DNA from 3 places in the Methylobacterium sp. WL1 genome. Region 2 is predicted to be linked to each of the others. Evidence: riboswitches for the same ligand, from Rfam matches in the RefSeq annotation. Region 2 holds a riboswitch; each other region holds the start of a gene.

Region 1 (9,622 bases), 2.6 Mb from region 2:
TCATTCGGCTTGGCGCGCTTGCCGTCGACCCGTAGCTCGCCCTTACGGACGATGCTCTGCACCCGTGTGAAGGGCAGGAGTGGAAAGCGCGCGGTGAGGAAGCGGTCGATGCGCATGCCGGCCTCGTCCGCCTCGACCGTCAGGGTCTGCACACCGGAGGCGAGGGTCGCGGAGGCGGCAGCGCGCTGCTCGCGCCTTGTCGGGCCGGCCGGCGGGGCGGGGGCGAAGGCTGGGCAGCCGGCCGCGTCTCGACGGGTTTGGCATACGCCTTCGCGGCCGGCCTGGCGCTCGGCCGGGGCGGGCCTTGCGCGGGGCGCGGCATCGTCGCGCTCGACCCGGCAGGCCGCGGCCTCGGTTTCGCGGCGGCAGCGGCGGCGGCCGCAGCCGCAGCCGCCACAGCGTGGGGCGTGCCCGGTGCGGTCCAGGGATCGCGCGCGCCGGCATCGTCGCCGCGGTTGCGGGCCGCGCGCTCGGCCGCGTCGCGGGCGCTGGTGCGCGGGCCTGTGCGGGCGCGATCGCCATACGGCTGAAACTTACCGGACGGGGGCTTGCGTCCCTTCGGGCCGCCGCGGGGAGGTGGTCGTGTCGTCATGATTCCGCCAGCACCCGTCTCCGCTTCGGACGGAACGTCCGGGCGCATCGGCCGCGGCGTCGCGGAGGACCCGGACCGATGGGGTCACCCGGCTCTAGCATCGCGGGGGCGCAGCGGCAAAGGCGGCGATGGCCGACGCCACAACCATCAGTATTTGAGGCCGCTGTCGCACAGCACCGTCACGGCGACCGCGTCTGCCGGCAGGCGACCGGAAATGAGCAGGGCGGCGGCGACGCAGACATTGGCGGCGGCCGAGTAGCCGACATGCAGACCCTCCCGCGTCGCCAGCAACCGGCGCCATCGCACGACCTCGTCGTCGGTCACCGCGACGGCCAGATCCATGAGCCCGGGATCCCAATGCGGCGGCACGCTGCCGTACCCCGTCCCCTGCAGGACATGACGCGGCTTGGTGACAAGCTCGCCCGCCAGCGGCCGGCAGCCGTCGGGCTCCACAGCCACACAGACGACGCGCGGATCGCGCGCCCGGAGCGCTGCAGCGACACCCAAAAACGTCGCGCCCGTCCCGACCGAGGCGACCCAGGCATGACCCGCCCCTCGGATTGCGCCCAGACCTCCGGCCCGGTCGTATCCCGGTGGATCGCGACGCCCTCCGGGGCATGGAACTGATCGACATAGAAGCCGCCGCGTTTACCCGCCAGGCGTTGCGCCGACTCGACGGCAGCCGCGACATCGGCCCCGGTCACCTGCCCCGGCACCCCATCGACCTGCGGCACCAGCACGACCTCCGCGCCGAGCGCCTCCAGCATCCGTGCCCGCTGCGGGCTGTTCCCCGCCGACAGGGTGACGAGCAGCGGATGACCGAGCGCCGCGCAGGCCAAGGCGAGGCCGGCCCCCATATTGCCGCTCGACATCTCCACCACCGGGGCCGCCGGTGCCAAACGGCCGTCCGCCCGCGCGGCGAGCAGGATGGCGCGGGCGGCACGATCCTTCACACTCCCGCCGGGCTGCATGAATTCGGCCTTGGCCAGGATGCGGCCCGGCCCGGGATGGACGCGATCGAGGGCGATCAACGGCGTGCCGCCGATCAGATCGAGGGCGGACGCGGCGATGGGGTAGGGCACGGACGCGGGCTCGGCGTGGGTGATTCCACCGCCGTCGTTTAGCAGCCGCACCGTGCGCCCGGCAGGGAAAGCGCCCTTCGGCACAGGTACGCGCGCCTACGATCGCCGCTCGGCCAATAGCCGCGCCTTCAGTCCGACCGGGTACAACGCGGGACCGCCGTCGCGATCGAGGACGTCCAGATCGTACCAGCGGGCGACGCACGGCGTGCCGCAATCCTCGTGGAAGACGACGCATTCCCGCGTATCGAGCGGGCCCGGCGGCAGGCCAACCGGGAACAGAAACAGCACCTCGTGGCCCGGGCTGCCCTCGTGGGTGTAGAGGTTCTCCGTCACGAACGGGACGCCGAGGATCCGCACCGTGAGACCAAGCTCGTCCCGGAATTCCCGAACGAGCGCCGCCTCGGCCGGCTCAACAAATTCGACGCTGCCCCCGAGCTGCCGCACGCCCTTGAGGCGCCCGTCGTCGATATAGACCTCGGCGACGAGCAGCTGGCGCCCGCGCCAGGCCAAGCCCAGCGCCTTCACGCGAATCTCTGGTGGGGGGCGCTAAACATTCATGCGGCCTGGTATGCTGCGGCTCGTAAACCGACAACGGCCCGGGGTGCAGGGTCCGTGACTCCCGGCGGCGGCGCGCAACGCCTCGTTGTCGGCCGTACACTCTACAAGATGGGTCCAACGTGCCGAAAGCTTCGTCGAGCGGGTGTTCTATTTCACCGCTGCTTCATCGAACGCCGACGCAGCGGGCGTCGCGAGCCCTTGGACCCCCTCCGGGCCTACCCGGGCCTATCGGCTGCTCGGACTATTCTGTCGAACAAGTGGAGGCTTTGCAGGGCGAGCATACAGTCCCGCCCTCGGCTGCGACAGCTTCGGTCTCCATGATCCCTAGATCTGCTCCCGAACACGTTGCGATCGGGAGCAGTTCTAAAGCCTTGATTTAACGCGCTCGCGTATGCCGAACCCGCCTCCGACTTCGGCGGCGATCGCTCGAGCCGAGATCCGATAGGTGCAAACGTTAGGCGAAAGCGTGCTTCCGTTCGGACGTATGAGCCCGTGTCTGCGCAACCTGGAGCCGTGTCGCGGCGACCTGGGACCAGGCCTTGGACATTGACTCGTTTCGAACATTCCGCTCGCGCCTGCGCACGGCGGCGATGTCGAACTGCTTCTGCATCTCCATCATCATTTCCATGCTGTACCCGAACGCCTGCTCGATCTGGAAAGCCAGATCGGCTGTCAAAGGCGTCTTCTCGGTGAGAAAGTCGGTGAGCGCGTGACGCGTGACGCCCAGAAGACCGGCAGCCTCCATGATGGTCAGGTTGCGCGGCTCGAAGACCTTGCGGCGAACAAACAGACCGGGATGACACGGATTTGCCGGTTGATGGACAGCGTTCACCTGGGACTCCTTCATCGATTGACACAATCGTTTTCGGATGAGCGTTTTGATCGACTGATCGGAACTGCGGCAGACCTCACGGGCACATGGGCGCAAGCAGCGCTCCATCAGCAGCATCAGAATCGCCGACTACCTCAGCTACCCACAGTCTTACTTTATTTTGCCGGTTATATATTTTATTGTCTTGCAGATCCGGGCAAATCGCCGATATCAACCGGATTGCGGCATGTCAATCTCATCGCTATTTACAAATTTATATCGAATAGATCAGAAATTCGACTGTATTCATCTGCAAAAATTCAGAAATATGCATGATAATTTTGATCGCAATACATCCTGAGCAAATGTCTCCGATGAAACACGATCAGGGTCGCGTGCGCGGTACCGTCCGATCTGGAGAATGCCGATCGCCTTGGCCCGTGACGACGAACGATATCAAGGCATGGGGACTGGTCCCCCTGCAATCGTCACCCGGTCCCGCGCGGAAACGCGCCGAGGTGTTTTCAGGAGCCGTCCATCATGCGTCGCAAAGCGGTGCGTCCCGGCCAAGAAGCGACGACAAGGCGTGGAGGCCCGATCAATGCGCGTTCACCCCGCGTCGCGCAGGGGAGATCCGGTAACGTTCCGGCATCCCGGAGAACCGGTCGCCACGAATTGAGCTCACCCAAACGCGTAGACGCGCTTGACGATTACCTGAGGCCTTTCGGTCGGGGTCTGGACGCCGGTCCGGCCCGCGAGTTCCCTCTCGACCTTCTGTTCGAGTTTCCGCGCGCGCGAGATATCGTAGTGGGTCTGCATCTCCATCAGCATCTCCATGCGGGCCCCGAACACCTTCTCGACCCGCAGAGCCAGTTCGGCCGTAAGAGCGATCTTCTCGTTCAAGAAGTCGGACAGCGTTTGGCGCGTCACGTTGAGCAGGCTGGCCGCAGCCATGACAGTTAGGTTACGCGGCTCAAGGATATTGCGGCGAACAAACCCGCCAGGATGACAGGGATTCCCTAATACATAGGATGAATTCATAATGATTCTCCTACCAGGTTTTGCAAATTTGGCGAATAAGCGATAGAACGAAAACCACTATTTTAGCCGATGCGCCGTCTTAAAACACCTCCGATTTCGGCTCGCAAATCTTACGTGACAGCTCAAAAAAAGTTCCTGAGTTGTCTAAAAGTAAAATAAGTAGATTTTAATTTGCATCGCGCGAGGCGATCGTGCGCCTGATCGCAGGCCGCCCACGCAGGGGGCCGGATATCCACACGCTTGACGTTCCACCGGCATACAGCCACGCTAGTCGGCGACGGTTCCCCTCGGGGATCAAAAGGGAACGCGGTGAGGGGCCTGCCCTGAAACCGCGGCTGTCCCCGCAACTGTGAGCGGCGAGTCCTTCACCACCACGTCACTGGGTCTCAAGCCCGGGAAGACGGTGCGAGGGCGGCGACCCGCGAGCCAGGAGACCTGCCGTCAGCCGTGGTCACACGCGAAACGCGTCAGGCGGGGTGTCCTGGCGGGTGTCGAGACGGCCGTGCGCGAGCGCGGTCGGCGAGGCCTCGTTCGCGGTGACGTGCCACAGCAAGCGCGCCCGCGTCCCGGTTCCCGATGCTTTCCCTTGTCGTGCCGATCCCGGCCGCGTTTGCACGCGGCCCGATCCTTCACCCGGGCCGCCGCGCGTGGACCGGACCGGATCAGACACGCATCCGCAATTGTAATGTTATTACATTGCTATTAGGGCATCTGAACCGGCGGCCGCCGCGCTCGGACCTATCCTCACCATGTCGCGATCCAAACTTCCTCGTCGCAGCCGGCGTAGACCGCTCTGCGGTGCCATGCTCACGCTCCTGGCAAGCCCGGCCGCAGCCCAGGAAACCGTGACCCTCGATCAGCTCTCCGTCGAGGGGGAGGGCGGCGTCAGCCTGACCCGCGCTGCACCGACCGGGCTGAACCTGCGCACGCCCGACCGGACCGCGAGCCGGCTCGGGCTGACGCCGCTGGAGACGCCGGCGAGCGTCGATATCGTATCGGGCGAGACCGCACGGCTGCGCGGCCAGGACACGATCGCCGAAGCCGTGACCCAGGACGCCACCGGCATCACCACGATCGCGGCGCCGGGCAACGGCAACGGCGCCTTCACGTCGCGCGGTTTCGCGGGCCCGAACTCGATCCAGCAGCTCTACGACGGCACACGCTTCTATGTCGGGGCCAACACGGTCACGTTCCCGTTCGACACCTGGAACGTCGAGCGTATCGAGGTGCTGCGCGGCCCGTCCTCGGTGCTCTACGGCGACGGCGCCATCGGCGGCGTGATCAACGTGGTGCCGAAGAAGCCGGTCTTCGTGCCGATCAACACCGCGCGCGCGGTGATCGGCACCGACGGCGTCGCGCGGCTGGCGCTGGATTCGGGCGGGGCGCTCGGGCGCGAGGAATTCGGCGACACCTTCGCGTACCGCCTCAACGTCAGCGGCAACCGCGCGGATGGCTGGATCCGGCCGGAGGGCGATTTCCGCAACCTCGCCGTCTCGGCCGCCCTGCTGTTCCAGCCGAGCCCAGACCTCGCCGTCACGGTGAGCCACGACCTCGGCTACCAGGAGCCGGCGCGCTACTGGGGCACGCCCCTGGTCGAGGGTAGGATCCCGGACCTGATCCGGTTCAACAACTACAACGTCCGCGACGCGAAGATTACCTGGTCGGATAACTGGACCCAGTTCAAGACCGAGTGGACGCCCTCGGACGACATCATCGTGCGCAATACGGCCTATCGGCTCACCAGCCGGCGGCATTGGCTCGATACCGAGCAATACACCTACAACCGCGGCACCGGGCTGGTCGACCGGGGCAGCTACACCGAGATCTACCACAGCCAGGAACAGGTCGGGAATCGCCTGGACGCGAGCGTCAAGGGCAACCTGTTCGGCCTGCCGAACGCGTTCGCGGTCGGGTTCGACGTGAACCACATCGACTTCCGCCACACGAACAATTTCACCTTCGACCAGACCACCAGCGTGCCGCTGATAGGCTATGATCCAGGATACTTCCCGCAGAACGGGCGGGCGCAGCCGGCCTACGCGACACAGACCAGCCAGGCCTCGGTCTTCGCCGAGGACCGGGTGATCCTGTCGGACAAGCTCTCGTTCCTCACCGGCGTGCGCCTGGACGTGCCGACGCTCCGTCGCGAGGATTTGCAGAGCGGATCGCAGTTCGAGAAAACCTATCAGGCGCTCGGCTACCGGTTCGGGCTGGTCTACAACCCGACGCCGGACAGCGCGCTCTACGCCCAGTACAGCTTCGCGACCGACCCGGTGAACAGCCTCATCACCCTGACGCAGTCGCTCTCAGGGTTCCAGCTCGCCACCGGCACGCAGGTTGAAATCGGCGCCAAGGGCCTCGCATTCGACGGCGCACTGGAATGGACGGTTGCCGGATACCGGATCGTCAAGGACAACCTGATCTCGACCGTGCCGGGTCAGCCGACCGTGTCGACCCAGGTCGGCCAGCAATCCTCGCAGGGCTTCGAGCTGGCGCTTGGCTGGCACCTCGCCCCGGGCTGGCGGCTGGACGGCAACCTCGCGCTCCTGCACGCGCAATACGATACGTTCAATCAGAGCGTGAACGGCGCGACCGTCTCGTATGCCGGCAACCAGCCGATCGACGTGCCCGAGCGGGTCGCCAACCTGTGGCTGACCTGGGACTTTGCCCGCGCCTGGACGGCACGCGTGGGGCTCCAGAACGTCGGCCAGGTCTACAGCGACTTCTCCAACACGGCCCGGCGCCCGGCCTACAACCTCGTCAACCTCGTGCTCGACCATCAGGTGACGGCGGATTCGCGCCTGAGCCTGCGGGTCTACAACCTGTTCGACAAGGTCTACGCGATCAGCGGCAACGCCGTGAACGGGGTCGGCACCAACTGGCTGCTCGGCCGGCCGCGCTCGATGGAAGTCGCCTACACGGTGACTTGGTGAGGCAGCGGGTCGGCAAAGCCGCGCGTCGCGGGCTGCTGCTGTTCCACCGCTGGGCCGGGATCGCCACGGCCCTGTTCTTCGCCATGTGGATCGGCTCCGGACTGGTGATGCTCTACGTGCCGTTCCCGGCACTCACAGCGGCCGAGCGCCTCGCGCGTCTCGCCCCGATCGTCTGGGAGACCGTCGCGGTCCCGCCGGACGCGGCGCTCGCCGCCGGCGACCTTGCGGGCGTGCCGGCGGCGTTCGCCCTGGAGATGCGCGGCGATGAGCCGGTCTACCGGATCACAGGCCGCGACGGGGGGCGGGCGACCGTATCGGGCCGTACCGGCGCGCGGCTCGGCCCGGTTGGTGCGGAGGCGGCCTTGCGGCTCGCCGCCGGGGATCGGCCGGATGCCCGCGTCGATCCGGTCGAGCGGGACCAGTGGACTGTGACCGCTCGCTACGACCCGCTCCGGCCGTTCCACAAGGTCGTCTTCGATGACCCAGAGGGGACCGAGCTCTACGTCTCCGCGGTAACCGGGGAGATCGCCCTCGACACGACCCGGTTCGAGCGGGCCTGGAACTGGCTCGGTTCGGTGCCGCACTGGATCTACCTGACGCCGCTGCGCGCCCGGGCGGAGCTGTGGCGGACAGTGCTGCTCTGGCTCTCCGGATTCGCCGCCCTCGGGGCGGTCAGCGGCTTGGTCGTCGGGATCTGGCGCCTGCGCCTGCGCCGCCGCTATGCGCACGGCGCCGTCACGCCCTATCGCGGGCTGGCGCGCTGGCACCACCTGTTCGGCCTAGCGGGCGGGCTGGGGCTCGGGGCGTTCATCCTGAGCGGCTGGATCTCCATGAACCCGAACAGCTGGTTCGCATCGAGCGCGCCGCCGACCGCGCTGCGCAGCGCCTACGCTGGAACGCCGGGACCGCTCGGGCTCGATGTCGGGCGGCTGCGCGATCTCGCCGGCCCGGACACCCGGTCGCTGCGCTTCACCACGGTCGGCGGTCGTTGGTGGGTGGTCGCCGAGGCGGCGGACGGCCCCCGCGCTGTCGCACCGGACGGCGGCCCCGGTCCGGACGCGACGGCCCTGGCCGCCGCCGCCGCGGACGCGATCCCCATGGGACATCTACGGGCAGCGGGCCTGCTCGGGGCGTACGATGCCTACTGGTATCCGCATGGGGTGGACCCGCGTCCCCTGCCGGTTCTGCGCCTGCGCTTCGACGATCCGGACGCAACCTGGCTCCATATCGACCCGCGCGACGGCACCATCCTGCAGCGCCTCGACCGCTCGGGTCGCATCAACCGTTGGCTGTTCGATGCGCCCCACCGCCTCGACTTCCCGTTTCTGAGCGGACGGGCCGCCCTGCGCGACGCGGCGCAGTGGCTCCTGAACCTGCTCGCCGCCGGGATCGCGGTCACCGGGATCGTCGCGGGCTGGCGGCGCCTCGGCCGGACTGTTTCGACGCGGGCTCGCTGAGCGGAATGGGGCAGCTCTTGGCAACCGCCCCGGCAGTCCAGGGCCGCGGAGCGGAGCCCGGATGACGGGGCGGTTGCTCGGTGGACGGCTGCCTAACGCTCTGCCGCCTCGAAGAACCGCGTCCAGGTGAACCACCGCGACTTGCGTTCGCCTGCGCCCTTCGACCTCAGACGTGTGGCGATGGCAGGTCATCCTCCGCGAACTGGGACGCGGATCGCTCCTCCGGCACGAGCGGCAGCGCCACCGTCGTCCCGGTCCGCGCCGAGGTCAAAGCCGCGTCGATGCAGGCCATCACCTGGAGGGCCTCCAGCGCCGGCGTATGGTCGACGGCGCCCCGGGAGATCCCGTGAGCCACGTCTTGGTAGAACCGGCGCTGGTCCCCGGCCAATGCGGGCAGGCACCTCACGCTGCCGCGCCCGTCATGGACCGCGATTCCGTCCGGATCCTGGCCCCAACCCGGGGCGCCCGGAGCCATGCCGGCGAGAAGCTGCTGCTCCTGTCCGTCGAGGTGTTGCTTGACGAGGCTGCCGCCCTCGCCGTGGACGACGAAACGGGGCGATCCACCGGCGACCACCATGCTGGCGTGCAGGACCACGCGCACGTCCGGATAGTCCAGCACCACGTGGGCCCAATCGTCGGACAGCGCACCTTTGCGCAGCCGAGCCAGGTTCGCGGTCACCCGGTCCGGCAGACCGAAGAGCTGGAGCGCCTGGTCGACGAGGTGCGGGCCGAGATCGTACCAGATCCCGCTTCCCGGTCCGGCCCCCTCCCGCCACCGGTCACGGACGCCGGGGCGGAACCGGTCGAAATGCGATTCGAAATGCCGGACCTTGCCGATGACCCCGTCCGCGATGGCGGTTCGGACGCTGAGGAAGTCGCTGTCCCAGCGCCGGTTGTGGAACACCGACAGCCTCCGGCCATAGCGGCGCGCCAGCGCGACCAGGCTGCGCGCCTCGGCGAGGTCGAGGGTGAAGGGCTTGTCGATGACGACGTGCTTGCCGGCCGCCAGGGCGATCCGAGCCAGGGGCGCGTGCGTGTCGTTGGGGGATGCGATGACCACGAGATCGACGCTGTCCGAGGCGGCGACCGCACCGGGATCGGCGATGACGCGCATACCGGGAAGGTCGGCCTGGACCTTGGCCTTATCC
Region 2 (9,622 bases):
GATGTCGCACCGTTCGGCGGCACCGAAGTCGATCCTCGACACCGGCGCGTCCTCGCCCGCCGGCCAGCCGGCCAAGCAGCCGACCGGAGCCGACAACCTGCTCGACACCCTGCGCCAGCAGCAGGACCGGGCCCCCGCGACCGCGCCGGCCCAGCCGGCCGTGCCCGAGGCGCCGCAGTCGCGCTGACGCGGCGCATGGCCGAAACGGATACCGGGTCGGCACTGGACGCGCGTGACAACCGGCCCCGTGAGCCGCAAGAGGTCAGGCGGCGGATGAGCGAGGGCCGGCGATTCGGCTCAGCTCCGGTCCGCCCTGGCGGGCCGTTCCCGTTGCCCGCCTGATCCCCAACCATTCCATCGCCGGCAGGCTTGCCGTTTGGCAAAGGCCAGCGCTTTCTGTATGGACCGAGGCCCATGACGCGGTACGTTTTCATCACCGGCGGCGTGGTTTCCTCCCTCGGTAAGGGACTCGCCTCGGCGGCGCTGGCCGCCGTACTCCAGGCCCGGGGTTACCGGGTGCGGATGCGCAAGCTCGACCCCTACTTGAACGTCGATCCGGGCACGATGAGCCCGACCCAGCACGGCGAGGTGTTCGTCACCGACGACGGCGCCGAGACCGACCTTGATCTCGGCCATTACGAGCGCTTCACCGGCGTGCCGGCGAGCCGGGCCGACAACATCACCACCGGCCGGATCTACCAGGACATCATCGCCAAGGAGCGGCGCGGCGACTATCTCGGCGCCACCATCCAGGTGATTCCGCACGTCACCAACGCGATCAAGGATTTCGTCCTCGACGGCAACGACACGTTCGACTTCGTGCTGGTCGAGATCGGCGGCACGGTCGGCGACATCGAGGGGCTGCCGTTCTTCGAGGCGATCCGCCAGCTCGGCCAGGAACTGCCCCGCGGCACCTGTGCGTACGTCCACCTGACGCTGCTGCCCTACATCCCGTCGGCGGGCGAATTGAAGACCAAGCCGACCCAGCACTCCGTGAAGGAGCTGCGTTCGATCGGCATCCAGCCCGACATCCTGCTCTGCCGTTGCGACCGGCCGATCCCGATCGAGGAGCGGCGCAAGCTCGCGTTGTTCTGCAACGTCCGCGAGACCGCGGTGATCGAGGCGCTCGACGTGGCCTCGATCTACGAGGTGCCGCTCTCCTACCGGAAGGCCGGGCTCGACCGGGAGGTGCTCGGCCATTTCGGCCTGGAGCACGGCGAGGAGCCGGATCTCGGCCGCTGGACCACCATCTCCGACCGGGTGCGCAACCCCGAGGGCGAGGTCTCCATCGCCATCGTGGGCAAGTACACAGGGCTAAAGGACGCCTACAAGTCGCTCACCGAGGCTCTGATCCACGGCGGCATCAGCCACCGGGTGAAGGTCAACCTCGAATGGATCGAGGCCGAGGTGTTCGAGCGCGAGGATCCCGCGCCGTTCCTCGAAGGCCTGAACGGCATCCTGGTGCCCGGCGGCTTCGGCCAGCGCGGGGCAGAGGGCAAGATCCGGGCGGCCCGCTACGCCCGCGAGAAGCGCATCCCGTATTTCGGGATCTGCTTCGGCATGCAGATGGCGGTGATCGAGGCCGCCCGCTCGCTGGCCGGGGTGCCGAACGCCAACTCCACCGAGTTCGGCGAGACCTCCGAACCGGTGGTCGGTCTGCTGACCGAGTGGCTGCGCGGCAACGAGCTGGAGCGCCGCGCGGCGGTCGGCGATCTCGGCGGCACGATGCGGCTCGGGGCCTACGACGCACAGCTCGACCCCGATTCGAAGATCGCCAAGATCTACGGGTCGGAGCGGATTTCCGAGCGGCACCGCCACCGCTACGAGGTCAACATGGCCTATCGCGAGCGGCTGGAGGCGAAGGGCCTGCGCTTCTCCGGCCTCTCGCCGGACGGGCTCCTGCCCGAGACCGTCGAGCATGTCGGGCACCCGTGGTTCATCGGCGTGCAGTTCCACCCGGAGCTGAAGTCTCGCCCGTTCGAGCCGCACCCGTTGTTCAAGGGGTTCGTCGGCGCGGCGATCGAGCAGAGCCGGCTGGTCTGAGCGCCGGGGCGCGGCTCCGCGCCGCTGCTCGCGCCTGGGTTCCGAACCCTATATCGGTCGGATCGTGACCGAGATCCTGTTCTACCACATGCAGCGCCAGCCCCTGGAGAAGGTGCTGCCGAACCTCGTCGAGCGCTCGCTCGGCCGGGGCTGGCAGGCCGCGATCCAGGCGGCCACCGAGGAGCGGCTTCAAGCCCTCGACGACCACCTGTGGACCTATTCCGACGAGAGCTTTCTGCCCCACGGCACCGACCGTGATCCCGACGCGGCCGGGCAGCCGGTGGTACTCACCTTGCGCGACGTGAACCCCAACACCGCCTCCATCCGATTTTTGGTGGAGGGCGCCGACCTGCCGCCGGACGCAGAGAGCTACGAACGGATCTGCATCCTGTTCGACGGGACCGACCAGGACGCCCTGCTGCGCGCCCGCGAGCAGTGGCGCCAGGCCAAGGAGGCGGGCCATACCGTCGCCTACTGGCAGCAGGACGATTCGGGCCGCTGGAACAAGAAGGCTTGACCGTGCTCCTCCGCAAACGTCTCGCGCATACCGCGCTCGTCCTCATCCTGACGGCGCCGCTGCCACTCCACGCGCAGGACGCACACCATCCCGGCCCTCAAGCGGAGGCCAAGCCAGCGCCTCGCGGGCCGGAGGGCCGGCGCCTTCCTCCGGATTCGACCACGCGCCAGAGCGTGACGCTCCCCGACGGCCGGACCCTCGACTTCACCGCCACGGCCGGCAGCCTGCCGCTCGTCGACGAGGCCGGGAAGCTTCAGGCCGAGGTGGCCTACGTCGCCTACACGATGGCCCCGGAGGCCGGGCGCCAGCGGCCCGTCACCTTCGCGGTCAACGGCGGCCCGGGAGCAGCGGCCGCCTACCTGAATATCGGGGCGATCGGGCCGTGGCGCCTGCCCACCGGCGGCGCCAGCATCAGCCCATCGCAACCGGTGGCGCTGACGCCCAACGACGGCACCTGGCTCGAATTCACCGACCTCGTCTTCATCGATCCGGTGGGCACCGGCTACAGCCGGGCCGCGGACGGGAACGGCAAGAGTTACTGGAGCATCGACAGCGACGCCGCCACGCTCGCGGCCGTCATCGCCCGCTACCTGCGGGTCAACGACCGCATGGCGAGCCCGAAGTTCTTCGTCGGCGAGAGCTACGGTGGCTTCCGCGGGCCGCTGATCACCGAGAAGCTGCAGGAGGATATCGGTGTCGGCCTGTCCGGGCTGGTGCTGCTGTCGCCGGTGCTGGATTTCGGCTGGCTCGAGACGCCGCGGGCCAATCCCTGGGGCTACGTACTGAAGCTGCCGTCCCTGGCGGCCGGCGCCCTCGAACGGGCCGGCACGGCGCCGAGCCCGGCTTTGCTCGGCGATGCCGAGGCCTACGCGGTGGGCCCCTATCTCGCCGACCTGCTCAAGGGCCCCGGCGACAAGGCCGCCGTTGCGCGCATGACCGACAAGGTCGCGGCCTTCACCGGGTTCGACGCAGCCTTCGTGAAAGCGCAGGCGGCGCGCCTGTCCACCCGCAGCGTTCAGCGCGAGTTCGACCGGGCGGAGCAGCGCGTCACCAGCGCCTACGACACCGGCATCACGGGCTGGGACCCGAACCCGGACGCCGCACAATCGGGCTTCGAGGATCCCCAGCTCACCGCGCTCCAGGCGCCGCTGACCAGCGCGATGCTCGACCTCTACGCGCGCACGTTGAAGTGGCCGGTGCCGAACATGCGCTACGAGTTGCTGAACAACGCCGTGAACCGCGGTTGGACCTGGGGCTCGGGCCGGCAGGCCCCGGAGGCGCTATCGAACCTGAAGGGCGTGCTGGCGCTGGACGGCCGGCTCAGGGTGCTGGTCGCCCACGGCTTCACCGATCTCGTGACGCCCTACTACGCCTCGAAGCTCCTGCTCGCGCAGGTGCCGGCCTACGGCGCCGGGCGGGTCAGCCTCGCGGTCTACCCCGGCGGCCACATGTTCTACTCGCGGGACGATTCCCGGGCCGCGTTCAAGCGGGACGTCGAGCGCCTGTACCGGGATGCCGTACAGGCGCGCGGGGCGACCGCAGACCCCGTCGAGCACCGTGAGGACAAGCCCTGATCCTCAGGTGGCGTCGTCGAAGGCCAGCGCCTCGGCCGGGTACTCGATCATCATTCGGCGCTGCGCGTCGGTGTTCTGCCACGCGCCGACCTTGATATAGCGCTCCTCCAAGTCCCGGACCTCGATGACCCGGTCGATCGACGGAATACCCCGGAAGATCTGCGGCCAGTTGGACGCGAAGTAGAAGACCTGCTCGACCCGCTCGGACAGGTGGCAGATCGCCGGGCCGAAGGTCCCCAGGCCGAACACGAGGTAGCGGCCGTTGACCAAGGCCGTGACGTCGGCGATCAGCGACTCGCTCTGCGTCTCCACCGGCAATCCGAGACCCTGCGCATAGGCCTCGACCGCGGCGATCACCGGGTTCAGCCGGTTCTCGAAGACCAGCTTGATCGAGCGGATGCGGCCCTCGCCGAGCAGCCGGTCGATCACCATGCGGTAGAACGCGAAGGGCGGCTGGGGATAATGCGGGTCGACCCAGGTGCTGAAGATGTCGCCCGAGCGGATGTGGATCAGGAGCTGGTCGTCGGGCTTGGGCGGGACCGTCGCCGGCAGGCCGTTGAACAGGGGGCGGATCATCCCCTGGATGATCGCCCGTGAATCCGGCGGCGCGTCGAGGCTCACCTGCCGCTGGAACTGCGTCGGATCGAAGAACAGGCCGGACAGGAAGTACCCGTCGGTCGGCAGCGGCTCGTCCGGAGGCAGGAAGGTGATGCCGTCACAAGTCAGCCGCTCGGTCAGGAAGATGACTTTGCTGCGGTCGAACTTCGGAACCGCCACGTATTTCAGGTTCAGCGCCTTCGCGACCGACAGGGCGATGATGTACTGGATCAAGCAGTTGCCGAAGGCGCCGTTCTGGAACACCGCCACGCCCACGAGGGCGCCGCTCGTGCGACCCGGATTGCTCTCCAGGGTATAGGCGGTGAAGGCGTTGGCGCCGGGCTTCTCGTTCAGGAGCGTCACGTCGAGGCCCAGCATGGCCCGCAGGGCGATCAGGTCGAACGCCGCCTCCTCGCACATGACCCGGACCGTGACGTTCGGCATCGAGGCCGGCATCGCGACGCGGACGGAACGCGTCCAGGCGCGCTCGTCGGCCTCAATGACGACCGTGCCGGCCTCCGACTCGACCGGACGGGACGCGATGCCCGGTGCGGACCACGTCACGCCGTCCTGCGAGAACAGGATGGCGCCCTCCGCGACCGAACCGCCCTCCCCGCACGGGATCCCGACAACGGACCGGACCGGGAAGCGGCCGCCGAGGTCGAGGTCCAGCCAGGTCCTATCCGCCTCGACAACGCGCTGCGGGGCGCGGCCGGACGCGAGATCGACGAGGGCGGATGTCGGGGCGTCTTCCGGGGCCATCGTGTCTCCGAGGCGGGCTGGACCAAACGCGCCGAGGTCGGGGCCGGAGGGCGCGCCCGGCGGTGCCCGTATCGAACCCGACGCGTCAAGCCCATGGGCGCACCGCGAGGGCGCCCGACCGATTCATTCTCCCGTCTTGGTCTTGAGCAGCAGGATCTCGATATCGCGCTGCGGGACGAAGTCCCTCATCACCGTCTCGAAGGTCGTCGGGCCGGTCTTCTTCACGTTGGCCCCGCAGAACGAGACCAGGGTCGTAGGATCCCCCTTGTCCACGACCAGCTTGAACTGGCCGATCGGGCCAGCCCAGTTGCCGCCGGAGCTGATCACGTGGGAGAGGGACCGTTCGTAGGCCTGGAACGCCCGGCTGCCGTCGGCGCTCGACCGCCGGTACAGGGCCTGGGCCACCCGCTCGAAGGTCGGGTCCGTGCAATATCGGGTCGCGTAGTGCGCCTTCTGCGCCGGGTCGAGGTTCGGCCCGCCGTAGGACAGGCTCGCGAGACCGCCGAGGCTCGGGACGTAGCTCTGGCGCACCGCGATCTCGCGCCCGGCGGGAAAGACCTGCCGGCGCCAGAATTTCGACTTCAATGTCCAGAGCGGGGCATCCGCGATCGTCCCGTCCTTGTGCTCCTGCCGCTCCAGGATGCCGGCCGCGATCAGGTCGCGCCGCTGGCGCTCGCCGAGGCGGCGCAGGGCCGCTTCCGTCGCCGCGGTGGTTGGCACGAGCGGGATCCCCAGCGCCTTGAGCCGAGCGGTGATCTCCACGGGCGGTGTATCGCTCCGCATCAGGAACGCCCGCTGCTCGACCTGCGATTCGACGGGCTCGCCATCGACCGCGGACTGGAACTTCAGGAAGTTATCGTGCGCCGGATCGGGGAGCGAAACCAGCATCTCGGAGTCACCGGTGATGTCGGGCATCGGGAACGCGATCGTGGTCTCGATGTCGGAATCGGTCAGGTTGCGGAACCGATAGTCGATCTGCACGGCCTGCTCGGAGAGGTACATATCCTCGGCCGCGAGGGCGATCGTGCCGGCCTTTTCCAGGACGAGCCCCCCGGCGATGAGCGCGGCGGTGCTGTCGTCGGACCGGACCGGAAGGGACGTGGCCGCCAGGACGACGAGGGCCAGCGACAAGGTACGCATCGACATCAATGCTCAAGGGTTCGAGAATCGGACAGGGGCCGGAATCGTCCATGCCGGCCGTTACACGGCGCCGGTGCCGCGGGCCAAGCGCCGACGGCGGTCGCGACGCGTCGAAGTCCGTCCCCCCAATGCGTTTCGACACTCACGGCCACCGCCCGACCCGCATATCCTTGCCGTACCCCAAGAGTCCGAAACGATTCCGCCGGGCCTCCGTTGTGCGAGAGCTGTCATGCGTCTACAACGATGGCGTGACGGTGCCCCAGAGACGGGGTGAAAAGGGAATGCGGTGAGGGGTACGAACCTCGAAACCGCGGCTGCCCCCGCAACTGTGAGCGGCGAGCGTCTGCCAGTAGGCCACCGGAGCGATCCGGGAAGGTGGCAGGCGCGCCGAGCCGCGAGCCAGGAGACCTGCCGTCACGATGAGATCCCGCAATGCCGCCGGTGGGGCGGCTGGAGACATGTTGATGACCACCTCGACCCTCGCCCCCACCGGCACCCGCGCCGGAGAGCGTCCGGTTGCCGTCGCGCTCGCGGCCTTCCTGGGCCTCGGCCTCCTGTTCATGGCGGGCTTCTCGCCGGCGATCGCGCTGCACAACGCCGCGCACGATTTCCGGCATACCCAGAACTTCCCCTGCCACTGACGCCCCTGGCGCAGGGATGATCATCCGGCTTCTGTCGGCGGCCCTGGCCGCCGGCTTCCTCGCGGCCGTCGTCGTGACCGGCCTCGAGTTGACGCTGACGTCGCCGCTGATCGTGGCGGCCGAGCGCTATGAGACCAAGCAGACGCACCAGGCCGAGCGCAGGCTCCCGATCATGTCGGCTCAGGTCGTGCTGGCTCATGCGGGGCACGATCATGCCACACCGGACGCCGCGCCCGAGTGGCAGCCCGGCGAGGGGTTGCCCCGGATGGCCTTCACCGCTCTGGCGACGCTCGTGGGCGGGGTCGGCTACGCCCTCCTGCTCGGTGCGGTGATCTTGGCCTGCGGCCGTGAGCCGACGCGGCAGGTCGGTGTCGCGTTCGCGATCGCGGGCTTCGCCAGCGTCGCTCTGGCCCCGGGCCTGGGATTGCCGCCGGAATTGCCGGGCAGCGAGGCGGCACCGCTCGCCGCCCGTCAGGCGTGGTGGGTGATGACCGCCGCCGCCACCGGGATGGGCCTGTACCTGATCACGGTCCGGCGCTCGCTGATCGCGATCCTGGGCGGCCTCGTGCTGATCGTGGCGCCGCACGTCGCCGGTGCGCCGCAGGCTGCGGAGGTGTCCTCGGAGCTTCCCGCGGCACTCGCGGCGCAGTTCGCGGCGCGCTCGCTGGCGATCAGCTTCGTCTTCTGGATGCTGATCGGCCTCGGCTTCGGCTGGGCCTGGCAGGCTTTCGGCCGTGGAAACGCACGCGGGACGGTGCATGCCTGAGGCCGTCATGCCTGAGACCGTCCTTTACGTTTGTACGACCTGCCGCCGCCCGGGCGACGATCCGGACGGGCCCCGGGCCGGCGCGCGCCTGCTCGAGGCCCTGCGCGCGCGCAACACGTCCGGGCAGCTGCGGATCGAGGGGGTCGAGTGCCTGTCGGTGTGCAAGCGGCCCTGTTCCGTGGCGGTCGCGTCCGAGACCCGCTGGACCTACGTCTACGGCGACATGGACCCGTCCGAGTCGGCGGCGACCATCCTGGACGGGCTGGCCACCTACGCGGCGACGCCGGACGGCATCGTGCCCTGGCGGGAGCGCCCTGCCGCATTCAAGACCGGCGTGATCGCCCGCATCCCGCCCTTTCCCGATCCCCGCCCGCTTCCGGCCGGCACCTTGGAGGCTGCGGAATGACCATCGTGACCAAGATCCCCTGCACCATCGTCACCGGCTTCCTCGGGGCCGGCAAGACGACGCTGGTCCGCCACGTCATCGAGAACGCCAAGGGCCGCCGCCTGGCGATCCTGGTCAACGAGTTCGGTGATGTCGGCTTCGACAAGTCGTTCCTGGCCGCCTGCGGCGTCGAGGGCTGCACCGAGGACTCCATCGTGGAGCTGCCGAACGGCTGCATCTGCTGCACGGTCGCCGACGACTTCGTGCCGGCGCTCGAGAGCCTGCTCGGTCGCGCCGAGCCGCCGGAGCACATCCTGATCGAGACCTCCGGCCTCGCCCTGCCGAAGCCGCTGGTCCAGGCGTTCCAGTGGCCGGCCATCCGCTCGCGGGTCACCGTCGACGGCGTCGTCGCCGTGGTGGACGGGCCGGCCGTGGCCGCGAGCGCCTTCGCGGAGGATCCCGAGGCCCTGGCCGCCCAGCGCGCCGCCGACACGGCGGTCGACCACGACAACCCGCTGGAGGAGGTGTTCGAGGACCAGCTCCTCTGTGCCGACCTCGTCGTGCTCAACAAGTCCGACCTGCTCGACGCCGAGACCCGCGCCCGGGTTCGCGCCGAGGTCGAGGCTCACCTGCCCCGCGCCGTGAAGGTGGTGGAGACCGAGAACGGCGCCATCGACCCGCTGGTGCTGCTCGGGCTCGGCGCCGCGGCCGAGGACGACCTCGACGCCCGCCCCTCGCATCACGGCGACGGCGAGGACCACGACCACGACGACTTCGAGACCGTAGCCCTGCCGATTCGTCCGGCCGTCACGGCCGGCGACCTCGCCGCCCGCGTCGAGAAGGCTGCCGAGGCCGCGGGTGTGCTGCGGATCAAGGGCTTCGCCGAGGTCGAGGGCAAGGCCATGCGCCTCGTGGTGCAGGGCGTCGGCCGGCGCGTGGCCCACCATTTCGACCGGCCCTGGCGGGCGGGCGAGAACCGGGACGGTCGCCTGGTGGTGATCGGCCTGAAGGGCTTCGACCAGGGCGCCGTCGCCGCGGCGCTCGCGGGATGATCGCGATCGCGCGCGCTCCCTTGCTGAGACTCTGCGCGCGCGCCCGATCTGGCGGGGCCTAGGAAGCGCGCCATGCATCTCGTCCGCATCGATACGGTCTCCCTCGACGAGGGCGAGGCGGCGGTGGATCTCGGGCAGGAGCCGG
Region 3 (9,622 bases), 2.3 Mb from region 2:
GGGAATGGACACGCCGAGCGAGGCCGCGGCATCCTCCCCGAAGGTGAAGGCGTCGAGGGTGCGGGCATGCGCAAGGCAGATCGCGAACCCCACGAGCGTCACCGGCGCCGCGAGCCAGACGTCCGGCCAGCGCACACCGCCGAGGCTTCCAAGGAGCCAGAACATCACGCCGCGTGCCTGCTCGGCGCTGGCGAAGGTCGTCACGATGGTAGCCGTCGCGGCGTTGAAGATCTGGGCGGCCGCGACCCCGGAGAGGATCACACGCTCGCTGGTGCCGCCGGAGCCGGCCGCAAGCAGGGCGACGGTCAGGATTGCCAGGACTGCGCCAAGGAGCGCGCCGCCCGAGATCCCAAGCGCCGCGCCGCCTAGGCCGAGCACCATCACCGCGACGGCGCCCGTGGAGGCCCCGGCCGAGATGCCGAGGAGGTAGGGTTCGGCGAGGGGGTTCCGGAGCAGGGCTTGCAGGATGACGCCGCAAACCGCGAGCGCTCCGCCGCAGGAGGCCGCGAACAGGGCGCGGCTGAGCCGGTAGTCGAGCAGCACGCCTTGTTGGATTGGGCTGACCGCATAGCCGAGATCGAGCGTCGCGTTACCGAGCGCCCGCATGACGACCGCCAGCGGGATCTGCATCTCGCCCACGGTCATCGCCAGGGCGACGGCCAGGCAGAGCATCGCCAGCGATGCGACTGCGGCGATGGACCAAGGTAGCCAAGCGGACCCAGTGACTACGACGGCCCTCACCGGGCAGGCCCGAGCGTACGAAACTCCCGCGCCAGCGAGACCATTCCATCGATGGTCCCGAGCCCCGGCCGCGTCGCAGCGGCATCCATGACGACGATGCGGTTCTCGCGAACTGCCGTCAGGCGCCGTGCGACCGGGTCGGTCCTGAGGAAGTCGAGTTTCACCGCAAGGTCGTCGGCCGGGAACAGGCGGCGGTCCATCTTTACGAGGACGATGACGGCGGGATCGGCGACCGCGATGCTCTCCCAGCTCACCTGGGGCCACTCCTCGTTCGTGGTGATCACGTTGCGTGCCCCGAGCTTGTCGAGGATGTAGGCCGGAACGCCCTTGGCCCCCGCTAGGAAGGCGTCGCCTTTGACGTCCCGGCTGGAGAACCACACGACGACCGGCATCCCGCGTACCGGGCTGTCGGCCATGGACGCGATGGCCGCGTCCTCGCGGGCCTTCAACTCGCTCGCCAGCGTCTCGGCTCGGGTCGAGACGTCGAAGATCCGTCCAAGCTCGCGGACGTTGCGGTAGACCAGGTCCATGCTGAAGGGCAGCGTGCGCACACCGTCGCCCGGAGCGGAGTTGTCCTTGCCTACGCAATCGGCCGGCGACACGTAGACGGGCACGCTTAGGTCAGTGAACTGCTCGCGCCGGGCCACGGCCCCGTGCGGGCCGATGTGCCATGCGAACATCGCCGTCACGAGGTCCGGCGTTTGATTAAGCACGGATTCGAAGCTCGGCGTGTTGTCGGCGAGCCGTGGCACCTGTGCGTTCGCCGCCTCGTAGGGCCTGGCGACGGGCCCGAACCAAACGGCGGTGCCGACGACGCGGTCCGCGAGACCGAGGGCGTACAGGATCTCCGTCTGCGTCTGGCCTACGGATACGACCCTCTTGGGCGCCCCCTTGAAGTTGATGTCCGTTCCACAGTTCTCAAGGGTGAAAGGGTAGCGCGTCGGCTCGGCTCGAACTGCGCCGGCCGATGCGAGCAGCACGGCCGCCCCGAACATGGCCAGCCCTGTACCGGCTCGGGACGTCATTGCGCTTTGGTCCATGGTGATTTGCGTTCCCGCCGGCGGCACGCGTTCGTCAGAACCGTGCCAGCAGTGAACCCGTGATCCGACGGGGCGAACCAGTATCGACGCGGAACTGGCTGACGGAGCCGACGTAGTAGGCGGTGTCAAAAACGTTCTCCACGTTGATGCCGAAGCGGAAGTTCTCGAACTTGTAGTAGGCGAGCGCGTCGGCGGCGACGTAGGTCGGCAGCTTAAAGCCGGAGTTGGATGCGTCGCCAGCCCGCTCCCCAGCCGCGCGTACGCCGCCGCCGATGCCGAGCCCGCGAAGGGGGCCGGCCTGGACCTCGTAGACCGCCAGCATGGTGCCGCTGTGCTCGGGGATGTTGAGCAGCGGGGCGCCGAGCGGGAGCACATTGTCCTTGGTGATGAACGCGTCCGTGAAGGCGTATCCGCCGATGATGCGAAGCTCCGGCGTGAGCTGGCCCGCAGCGGAGAACTCGAAGCCCTGACTGCGCACGCCCCCGGCCGCGATCTGGAAGCCGCTGTTGTTGGGATCGGCGGTGAGGACGTTCTGGCGGTCGATGCGGAAGGCCGCGCCGGTCAGCAGCAAGGCGCCGCCGTAGAGCTCGACCTTGACCCCGGCCTCGTAGCCGAGGCCCGTCTCCGGCTCGAACGGCCGCGACTGGGCCCCGAGGCTCGCGTCGGTGCCGATGTTGGGACGGAAGCTGGTGCTGACGTTGGCGTAGAGGGCGAGCTCGGGAAGGGGCTGATAGACGAGGCCCGCCCGCGGCGAGGCGGCGGCCCGGGTCTGCTCGCCGCTCGTGTTCCCGACGCGCTGCTTGAAGGATCGCTCGAACAGGTCGAAGCGCACGCCGGCGAGCGCCTTCCATTGCGGGGCGAGATCGACCAGGTCCTGGGCGTAGAAGCCGGTGTCCGTCACGCTTTCCAGGGTGTTGGAGGCGCGCGTGAGCGGCGGAAGGGGCTGACCGTAGCGAGGGCTGTAGATGTCTAACGCGTAGGGGAACGTGTTGAAGTTCGATCGCAGGTAGAGCTGCCGATTGTCGAAGTCCTCGCGGTCGAAGCCGAGGAGCAGGGTATGGCCGACGTCGCCGGTCCTGAACCGGCCGACGATCTCGGCTTGGCTGATGGCCGAGTCGTAGCTGTAGTCGCGAAAATTGCGGTCGCGGATGACGGTACGGTTGTTGGCCTGGAGGCCGCGACCCTCAGCGCTCTCGCCATTGAGGGTGCCGGTGTTGAACTGCGCCGCGAGCCGCATCTGCCAGTCCGCGTCGAAGCGGTGGTCGAGCCGAACCTGCAGAACCTCATCGGTCTGGCGGGTGGCCTGTCCGGGCTCGCCGAGGAAGCGGGAGATCGGCACGAACCCGAGCTGCTTGTTCACCGCGACCACGCCGCGGTCGACGATGACGTTGTTGCGGGTGACCGAGGCCTCGACCGTCAGCTTGGTGTCCGGCGTGACCTGCCAACTGAGGACGGGCGCGATGAATAGCCGATCGTCGCCGACGAAATCGCGGTAGCTGTTCTGGCTCCCGCCCGCGAGGTTGAAGCGGTAGAGCAGCGTCTTCTCGTCGTTCAGGGCACCGCCGGCATCGACGGTGCCGCGGAACTGCTCGAACGAGCCCCAGAGCCCGCCCATCTCGACGAAGCGGGTGGCGGTGGGCTGCTTGGTGATGATGTTGACGAGGCCACCGGGGTCGCTGCGACCGAACAGGGCGCCGCCCGCCCCCTTGAGTACCTCGATCCGCTCGATGTTCTGGGTGTCGATGAGCGGGGGCGGGCCGCCGCGGTTCGCCGCGAGGCCGTTGCGGTAGACCTCGGCCGTGGTCACGCCGCGGATGGCGTACGCGAATGTGCCGAGGCCACCGAAGTTGTTCGTTTGGGTCAGCCCCGGCACGTAGTCGAAGGCGCGGTCGACGCGGGTGGCGTTGATGTCGGTGATGAGCTCGCGCGGCACGACCGTGACCACCTGCGGGACGTCGAGCTGGCGCGTATTGGTCTTGGTGCTCGATACCGCACGGTCGGAGCGGAAGCCCGGTGTTGGTCCGATCAGGCTGATCGCATCGACGGAGCGACCGAGGACGTCCGGGCGGGCGGGTCCGCCCGCGTTCGCCTCGACCGAGAGCGTGTCCAGGGCGACCGCCGCGTCCTTGGCTTGCACCTCGGATGTCAGAAGGCCTGCCGCGAGGATCGTACTCCCACGAAGGAGGCGCGAGAGGCGGCGATGTCGCCGACGAGGAAACTGGAGAACGAAGACCATCGGGCGAGCCCCACCGCTTGCCGGGGCCGCATGTCGATGGAGCGCGCGTGCGCGATGAAGGTCTGATGGACCCGCGTCGAACGGCGACCCACCGGACACCCCGCCCGCGAGACCAAAACAACCGCCAAGGCAGGTCTCCTGGCTCACGGGTCGTCACCTCTGCCTGACCTTCCCAGCACTAGATGCCAGTGGTCATGTTCGGCAGCGGCTCACCGCTCACAGTTGCGGGGGCAGCTCCGGTCTCGCCCTTGCAGGCTTCACCGAATTCCCTCTTAGCTCACGATCACGGGACCGTGAGAACCTTGACAGCTCCACCGGCACTTTTTGAGACGACAAGTCAACGGAGTAGAAACCCACGCTTGGGGGCGCGACGTAGGTGAGCTGTTTGTGCCTGTGGATGTGTCTATTACGACACAACGGCAGCGGCACGATCCAGCTGTTCCGAAAGGGTGTTGCCACCTGCTCAATCCGACGATGAACGTCCGCTTAGAAAGAAGTGGGCCAGCGGATGTGTACGGTGAGTTTGGGTCGGTGGAGGGCCGCTTATCCGGCGGAACGTCTCCGAAGCGGACCGGCAGCTTTCGGCCACCTTCGGTCATCCGGAGGCGATTAAACCTCCGCCAAGCAGACCTTCCGAAACGCCGAGTATGGTCGCGGTAGACCCTACGATGGTGAGGCTTGGGCGAGGAGGACGGCTTTACCAATCAGGTCGGCACGCTCGCGGCGGGCGAACTCGACAAGCCGGCGCAGGGTAGTCTGCCAAAGCATGCTGCGGGGATCCCCGCCGCGGCGGTATCACGGTCGGGGAGGCGCGGGTTCGCCTCCAGAAGAGCGAAGGCGACAAGCTGGCGTTGCGCGGCTTGCCGGAGTGCTAGCTTGCAGTCGCCCTTCGTCATCCGCAGCACGTCGAACGGGCGCATCGTCAGCGCCTTGCTTCCGGCGGTGCGAGCCAGCGCAACGCCGTTTTGGCCGCTGCCACGGAAAAGGTCCGGCCCTGGCCGAGCCCGGCGCGCATAATTTCGTGCCGGATATTCGCTCGCAGGACGATGCGGCCAATATCGATGTCAGCGCCGACGAGTTCCGCCAAGTCGGCGGACTCGATCGCCAGGGCCGCGGCGATCTCCTCATTGCTGGCCCCGTATGCCGCAAGCGCCGTCGCACACCGCCTTCGCCGGCCCGCTTCTCCGCAAGGCAGCCGGCTGAGCACGTCGACCAGAGCAATGATCGAATCTGGACCAATTACAGGCCCCGATTTCCGCCCTGCGCCAGGGCGTCTTCCGCCGTGCTGACCGGCCATTTTTGCCTCCAACTTGAATTGCGAAATCGGCCTTGAGGAAATTAAATCTGCGAATGCGACCCAGTGCGGTCAGAAGCCCTCGCGGCCCGGACTTTTGCCTCCCCCCTCCCTTGGTAATCAGAGCGGGCGATCAAGCTGACACGGGCTCCAGCGTGGTCCGCATCATGTCGGCGGCTGCAGCGGCCCGCGCGTAGGCGTCAGGAGCGACACGACGGTCTCGGGGTGGGCTACCTCCCGGATCTTTGCGACGGGCGCTGTTGCCTCTCGCTGACACTCTGTGACGGCTCTCTGGTAGGCGGTGGCAGGGAGGTCGCCTTCAGCCTCGGCAGCCTTCACATCGATTGCCAGCATTGGCACGCGCTGGATGAGGCGGATCAGCAGCTCGGTGTTGGTGTCGTTCCTGGTCATGCCGCGACGGGCTCCAGGGCGACGCGAGTTGCGGCCGCCGCGGCGGCCGCATCGAGGTCGGCGTACTCGCCCAGGGGAGCGCCGCTTGGGCTGTAGGCGAAGCAGCCTGACCAACAGCGGACAACTCTCCCGATCAGGACGCCGGAGACGAACAGGTCCAGGGCCATGACGCGGCCTCCCACTACGCTACACGTGCAGCATTCTACCATGTAACTGTCAACAGTTCGTCACGTGTTCCCGTTATGGACTCGCGCGGCGTCGGGACTTTGCTTTGGTAATCCCGGGGCGACCAGATTATGCGCTGTGTAATTCCCCCTCTGATTGTCGGAGGATAGGCCAGGCTGATCCTCTGCCGGGTCGATCGCGACGGCCCCGCTACACCATCCCTCGCCGGACGGTCCCGACTGTCGTTGGGGAGATCCCGAGGCGACGGGCTATCTCACGGTCGCCGTGGCCTTCGGCGACAAGCGTCCGGATAGCTGCATGCCGATCAGCACGAGTTGGACGGGCCGGCTGTCCAGTTTGGACAGGGCTTGCAGGTTTGGGCTCTGAATTACCGAAGGTGGTTGCGTCCTGCTCCCGGAGGCGCTGGCCCATGCGCTCGATGTCGGCGCGGAGAGCGGCCACGACGGCGCGTTGATCGTCCCGGCTCTGCTCTAACTCTCCATCTGCCCAATGGCCGAGCCATGCCCCGCGGGCTCGCATGTCGTTGAGGGACCGGGCCGGCAGTGTATTCAGGATCTCCGCAACGAGCTGCTGGCGGGCCTCGGTGAAAAGGTACGGGTTGAAATAGTCGTCGACGACGTAGCGCTCATGGGTGAGGCGGTCGGCTGCCTCATACTCAGCCCAGGCCGACGCGACGGTCTCGGGCATGGGCCAAGCTTGCGAAGCCGCATGCCGCACGCTGAGGGGCATTGTAGCGCGCGAGGCGTGGGTGCCCCAACCGTCGAGGCTGGACCCGATTTCCGATCTGTCTCCCTGCCCCAGGAGCGACTCGAATGCTGCGCGAAGAGCGGCCTCCAACGGCGTATCCGTGAATACCGCGTCCTCGGATCCGTACCGTGCCAGGATGTCAGATGCCTCGACACGCCGACGGGCTTCGCGCTCGTTCCGTTCGGTCACCGCTTCAGGTCGGTTCATGAATTCGGCGAAGGCGTCGACCATCGACTGAGCGTCCGTCACCGGCTTTGGAGTGTCCAACTTGGACAGCGCTTGCTCGACGGTCAGGCCGGCCTTCTTGGCGATGGCTTTCATCCGCGCGGCGGCCGATGCCTTCTCGCCCGGGTTATCCGTACGGTCGTGAAGCGCGCGGACCTTCGCGAAGGTGTCCAAGCCGGCGGTCATTCAGGGATATCCGTTCGAGTTGATCAGGCGAATTACCCGCCCGCGAGGCGCGCTTGCGGATTGTTTCTCAGAAGGGTCCAAAACGGCCGCGGAGAGCTTGGTCGCTGGGGATCCGCTACTGCCGAGCCCGCCAACGCCGCCACGGGGCTGTTCTGGTCATGTACGGGGCATGCTATCCGCCGTCTCGAGCCCGTTTGTAGTCCGTGCCAGGATCGTTCGCCGTACTTGAGGGGCTGGCGTAGTCGCCCCGGTCGTCATCCTCGGGAGGCGGAGGAATGACCTGCCGAATTGCCGGGCCGGGTTGAGCCGGAGCGACCTCAATCAGATCGTCGCCATCCTCAATCGGCGGTGGCGGCGGGCGAAGGCGAGAGATGGCACGAGCGCTCACGGTCGGGGGCGCATGTGCGTCCTGAGTCTCATCCTGCTTCCGGTAGCCCTCTGTTGAGGTAGTACTGTGAGGTAGTACGGGGGTAGATATTTGCCCCTCAACAGGCAACGGATCTACCCCTATACGCGGACCGTTAGGGGGTAGAATTTTACCCCTCAAATCCGTCGAGCCAGATGAGAATGAGGAGTTAGGATTTATCCCTAAACTGGCGGCTTTCAGGGCCGTAATTCGCTCGATCCTATAGAGCGCGGATTTGGCGTGTCGTGCTTCGCGTTTGCGCTCGCTCTCGGCCTCCAACGCCGCGCACCGCTCGTCTCGGAATTGATACATCGTCCCTTGGCCACGCTGGCCCGGCAGGATGCGAACCCATCCCAAGTCGTCGCGCATGACGTCGCGGAAGCCGCGGATCTTGCCCTTCTGCGTCCGCGGCACCTCATCAATGAGAAGGTCGTGCGAGGCCTCAGCCCAGCCCGTGTCATCGTTCCTGCCCTGGGAGATCCGGAACGCGAGACGGAAGTGTGCGTCGCTGACGTCCTCGTCGCGGCACATGTTTTTGAGGATCCGGAATAGGTCCGTGATATCCTGGGAATTGGCGCGCTTACGCTTCGGCTGTCGATCGGACATGGCGGCGAGCCCCGGCCGATCAATGCAGCACGGTCAGAAACGGCGCGGCCGTGGCGAACTCGGCCATGAAGGCGACGGCGTAGGGACCATCCAGCCCACCGCTGGCAGCGCCGAATAGGTGCGCCTCGAACAGGTTGAGGGAGACACGCGCGGCGGGCCCGCCAATGAATGGCGCGGATCGCTGCAAGGCGGCTAGGAAGAAATACGGTCCGGCCCTCAGCCCCTCAACGATCTCCGCCAGCTGCGCCCGATCGTTGATCTGTGACCGCAAAAGCCATCGGGCTTCAGAAGCGCCGAGACGACGTTCCTCCGCGGGTGTGCCGCTGTCCCACACCAGTGCCGCCCGAACGGCCTTCGCGGCGGCGGTCCGGGACATGGGACGCGAGTCGATAGTGCCAGAGGCCGACATCAGCGGTCACCGTGATTGGCGTGAAGCAAGCGGATCGCGGACGTGACGGGCCCGCAGGCCTGCCACGGCTCGGGGTTGCTGAACAGGCGGCGTAGCGTATGAAGTAGGTAAGCCATTGATCGTCTCCGAAGGGCGTTGTTGGTGAGGCCGAGGGGCACTAGCCGGCGCTTCCTCGGCCGTTTTATTCCGACCGGCCGGTCTTTGATCGCTGCACAGCAGCAGCTAGATCCACGAGATACGAGCGTTCGGATTCTTCAGCCACGCGAGCGACGCGCAGAGCGTTCGCGGGCAATAGCGCTTCAACCTCTGCACGAAGCAGCCGGCGGAGAATGCCGGCCGGCAGCGCCTCAGCTTCTACGGTTTCGAGGATATGCGGAGCGCGTCGATCGCCGGCCTTCCGTGGCTTGCCTGGTAGGTCGTATGTCTCGATCTGGTCGAGGGTGATGCCGATCCGTTTGAAGGTCATCACCACATCCGGAAGAAGGTGACTCCGAAGCTCGCGCTCCAGTGCCACATCGATCAGCACGCCGGCGGGGTCGAAATCACCGACATAAAAGATGATGACCGGTTTCCCATCCCGACGGCCATTGATCATCTCAGCCGCTTCGTAAGCTAGAGTGATTGAAGAAAAGCCGCCGCAAGGATAGAGGCTGACGGCCAATTCCTCGCAGTCGTCCTGAATGGTTCCGGCGATCGAACGACTTTCGGTCCAAACCTCGCAATAGGCGTCGGCCTGCTGCCATAGATCGGAACGGTACAGACCGGCGACACGCCGCAGAAAATCACCGGACCCGCTAAACGTGTCGACGAAATATCCACGGCGCGTGGCGTCAGTAATCCAGGCGTAAGGTATCAAACCGGCCCGGCGCATTTTTACCATGCGCTTCTGCACCTGCTTGTACCCATCCTCCGATTTCTCAACGGGCTCCAGCAAGCGTGGGTCGGTCATGCGGTAGAATACATGCCGTACGGACTGCGGGTGATCGTCGGCGAGGACGTCGAGGATCTGTTGCTCAAGCTGCTCTACAGCGGCGGCAGTGCGGCGGCGCCGTTTTAGGGGGCCAGCCTCATAAAGCTGAGCGTCCATTACGCCGCGTTTCCCCGATCGGAGGTTGAGCGACGCCTTGAGGACTCT

The links. A riboswitch is a leader RNA that binds a small molecule or an ion and turns the genes downstream of it on or off. The one in region 2 is predicted to bind cobalamin.
Region 1: another riboswitch for cobalamin. It lies ahead of FVA80_RS11935 (TonB-dependent receptor); the one in region 2 lies ahead of FVA80_RS29690 (CbtB domain-containing protein).
Region 3: another riboswitch for cobalamin. It lies ahead of FVA80_RS18390 (TonB-dependent siderophore receptor); the one in region 2 lies ahead of FVA80_RS29690 (CbtB domain-containing protein).

Annotation. Positions count from the first base shown of each region.
Region 1 covers NZ_CP042823.1:2,439,929-2,449,550, reverse strand. Annotated here, with positions in the region: partial or broken gene FVA80_RS11960 (RluA family pseudouridine synthase) at 1-592, opposite strand, end outside; gene FVA80_RS31920 (pyridoxal-phosphate dependent enzyme) at 740-1,099, opposite strand; partial or broken gene FVA80_RS31915 (pyridoxal-phosphate dependent enzyme) at 1,204-1,674, opposite strand; gene FVA80_RS11950 (NUDIX domain-containing protein) at 1,771-2,199, opposite strand; gene FVA80_RS11945 (HigA family addiction module antitoxin) at 2,687-3,181, opposite strand; gene FVA80_RS11940 (HigA family addiction module antitoxin) at 3,725-4,084, opposite strand; cobalamin riboswitch at 4,346-4,542, shown strand; gene FVA80_RS11935 (TonB-dependent receptor) at 4,888-7,017, shown strand; gene FVA80_RS11930 (PepSY domain-containing protein) at 7,014-8,474, shown strand; gene FVA80_RS11925 (oxidoreductase) at 8,641-9,622, opposite strand, start outside.
Region 2 covers NZ_CP042823.1:6,098,442-6,108,063, reverse strand. Annotated here, with positions in the region: gene secG (preprotein translocase subunit SecG) at 1-187, shown strand, start outside; gene FVA80_RS29715 (CTP synthase) at 415-2,043, shown strand; gene FVA80_RS29710 (DNA polymerase III subunit chi) at 2,108-2,560, shown strand; gene FVA80_RS29705 (peptidase S10) at 2,563-4,134, shown strand; gene FVA80_RS29700 (coagulation factor 5 8 type domain-containing protein) at 4,138-5,493, opposite strand; gene FVA80_RS29695 (DUF4424 domain-containing protein) at 5,617-6,639, opposite strand; cobalamin riboswitch at 6,869-7,064, shown strand; gene FVA80_RS29690 (CbtB domain-containing protein) at 7,098-7,274, shown strand; gene FVA80_RS29685 (CbtA family protein) at 7,291-8,040, shown strand; gene FVA80_RS29680 (DUF1636 domain-containing protein) at 8,048-8,446, shown strand; gene cobW (cobalamin biosynthesis protein CobW) at 8,443-9,477, shown strand; gene cobN (cobaltochelatase subunit CobN) at 9,550-9,622, shown strand, end outside.
Region 3 covers NZ_CP042823.1:3,787,106-3,796,727, reverse strand. Annotated here, with positions in the region: gene FVA80_RS18400 (iron chelate uptake ABC transporter family permease subunit) at 1-672, opposite strand, end outside; gene FVA80_RS18395 (ABC transporter substrate-binding protein) at 738-1,766, opposite strand; gene FVA80_RS18390 (TonB-dependent siderophore receptor) at 1,816-4,017, opposite strand; cobalamin riboswitch at 4,128-4,337, opposite strand; gene FVA80_RS18385 (hypothetical protein) at 4,940-5,314, opposite strand; gene FVA80_RS18380 (hypothetical protein) at 5,477-5,722, opposite strand; gene FVA80_RS30600 (hypothetical protein) at 5,719-5,889, opposite strand; gene FVA80_RS18375 (hypothetical protein) at 6,098-7,066, opposite strand; gene FVA80_RS18370 (hypothetical protein) at 7,791-8,024, shown strand; gene FVA80_RS18365 (hypothetical protein) at 8,098-8,454, opposite strand; gene FVA80_RS18360 (hypothetical protein) at 8,669-9,574, opposite strand; gene FVA80_RS31340 (hypothetical protein) at 9,574-9,622, opposite strand, start outside.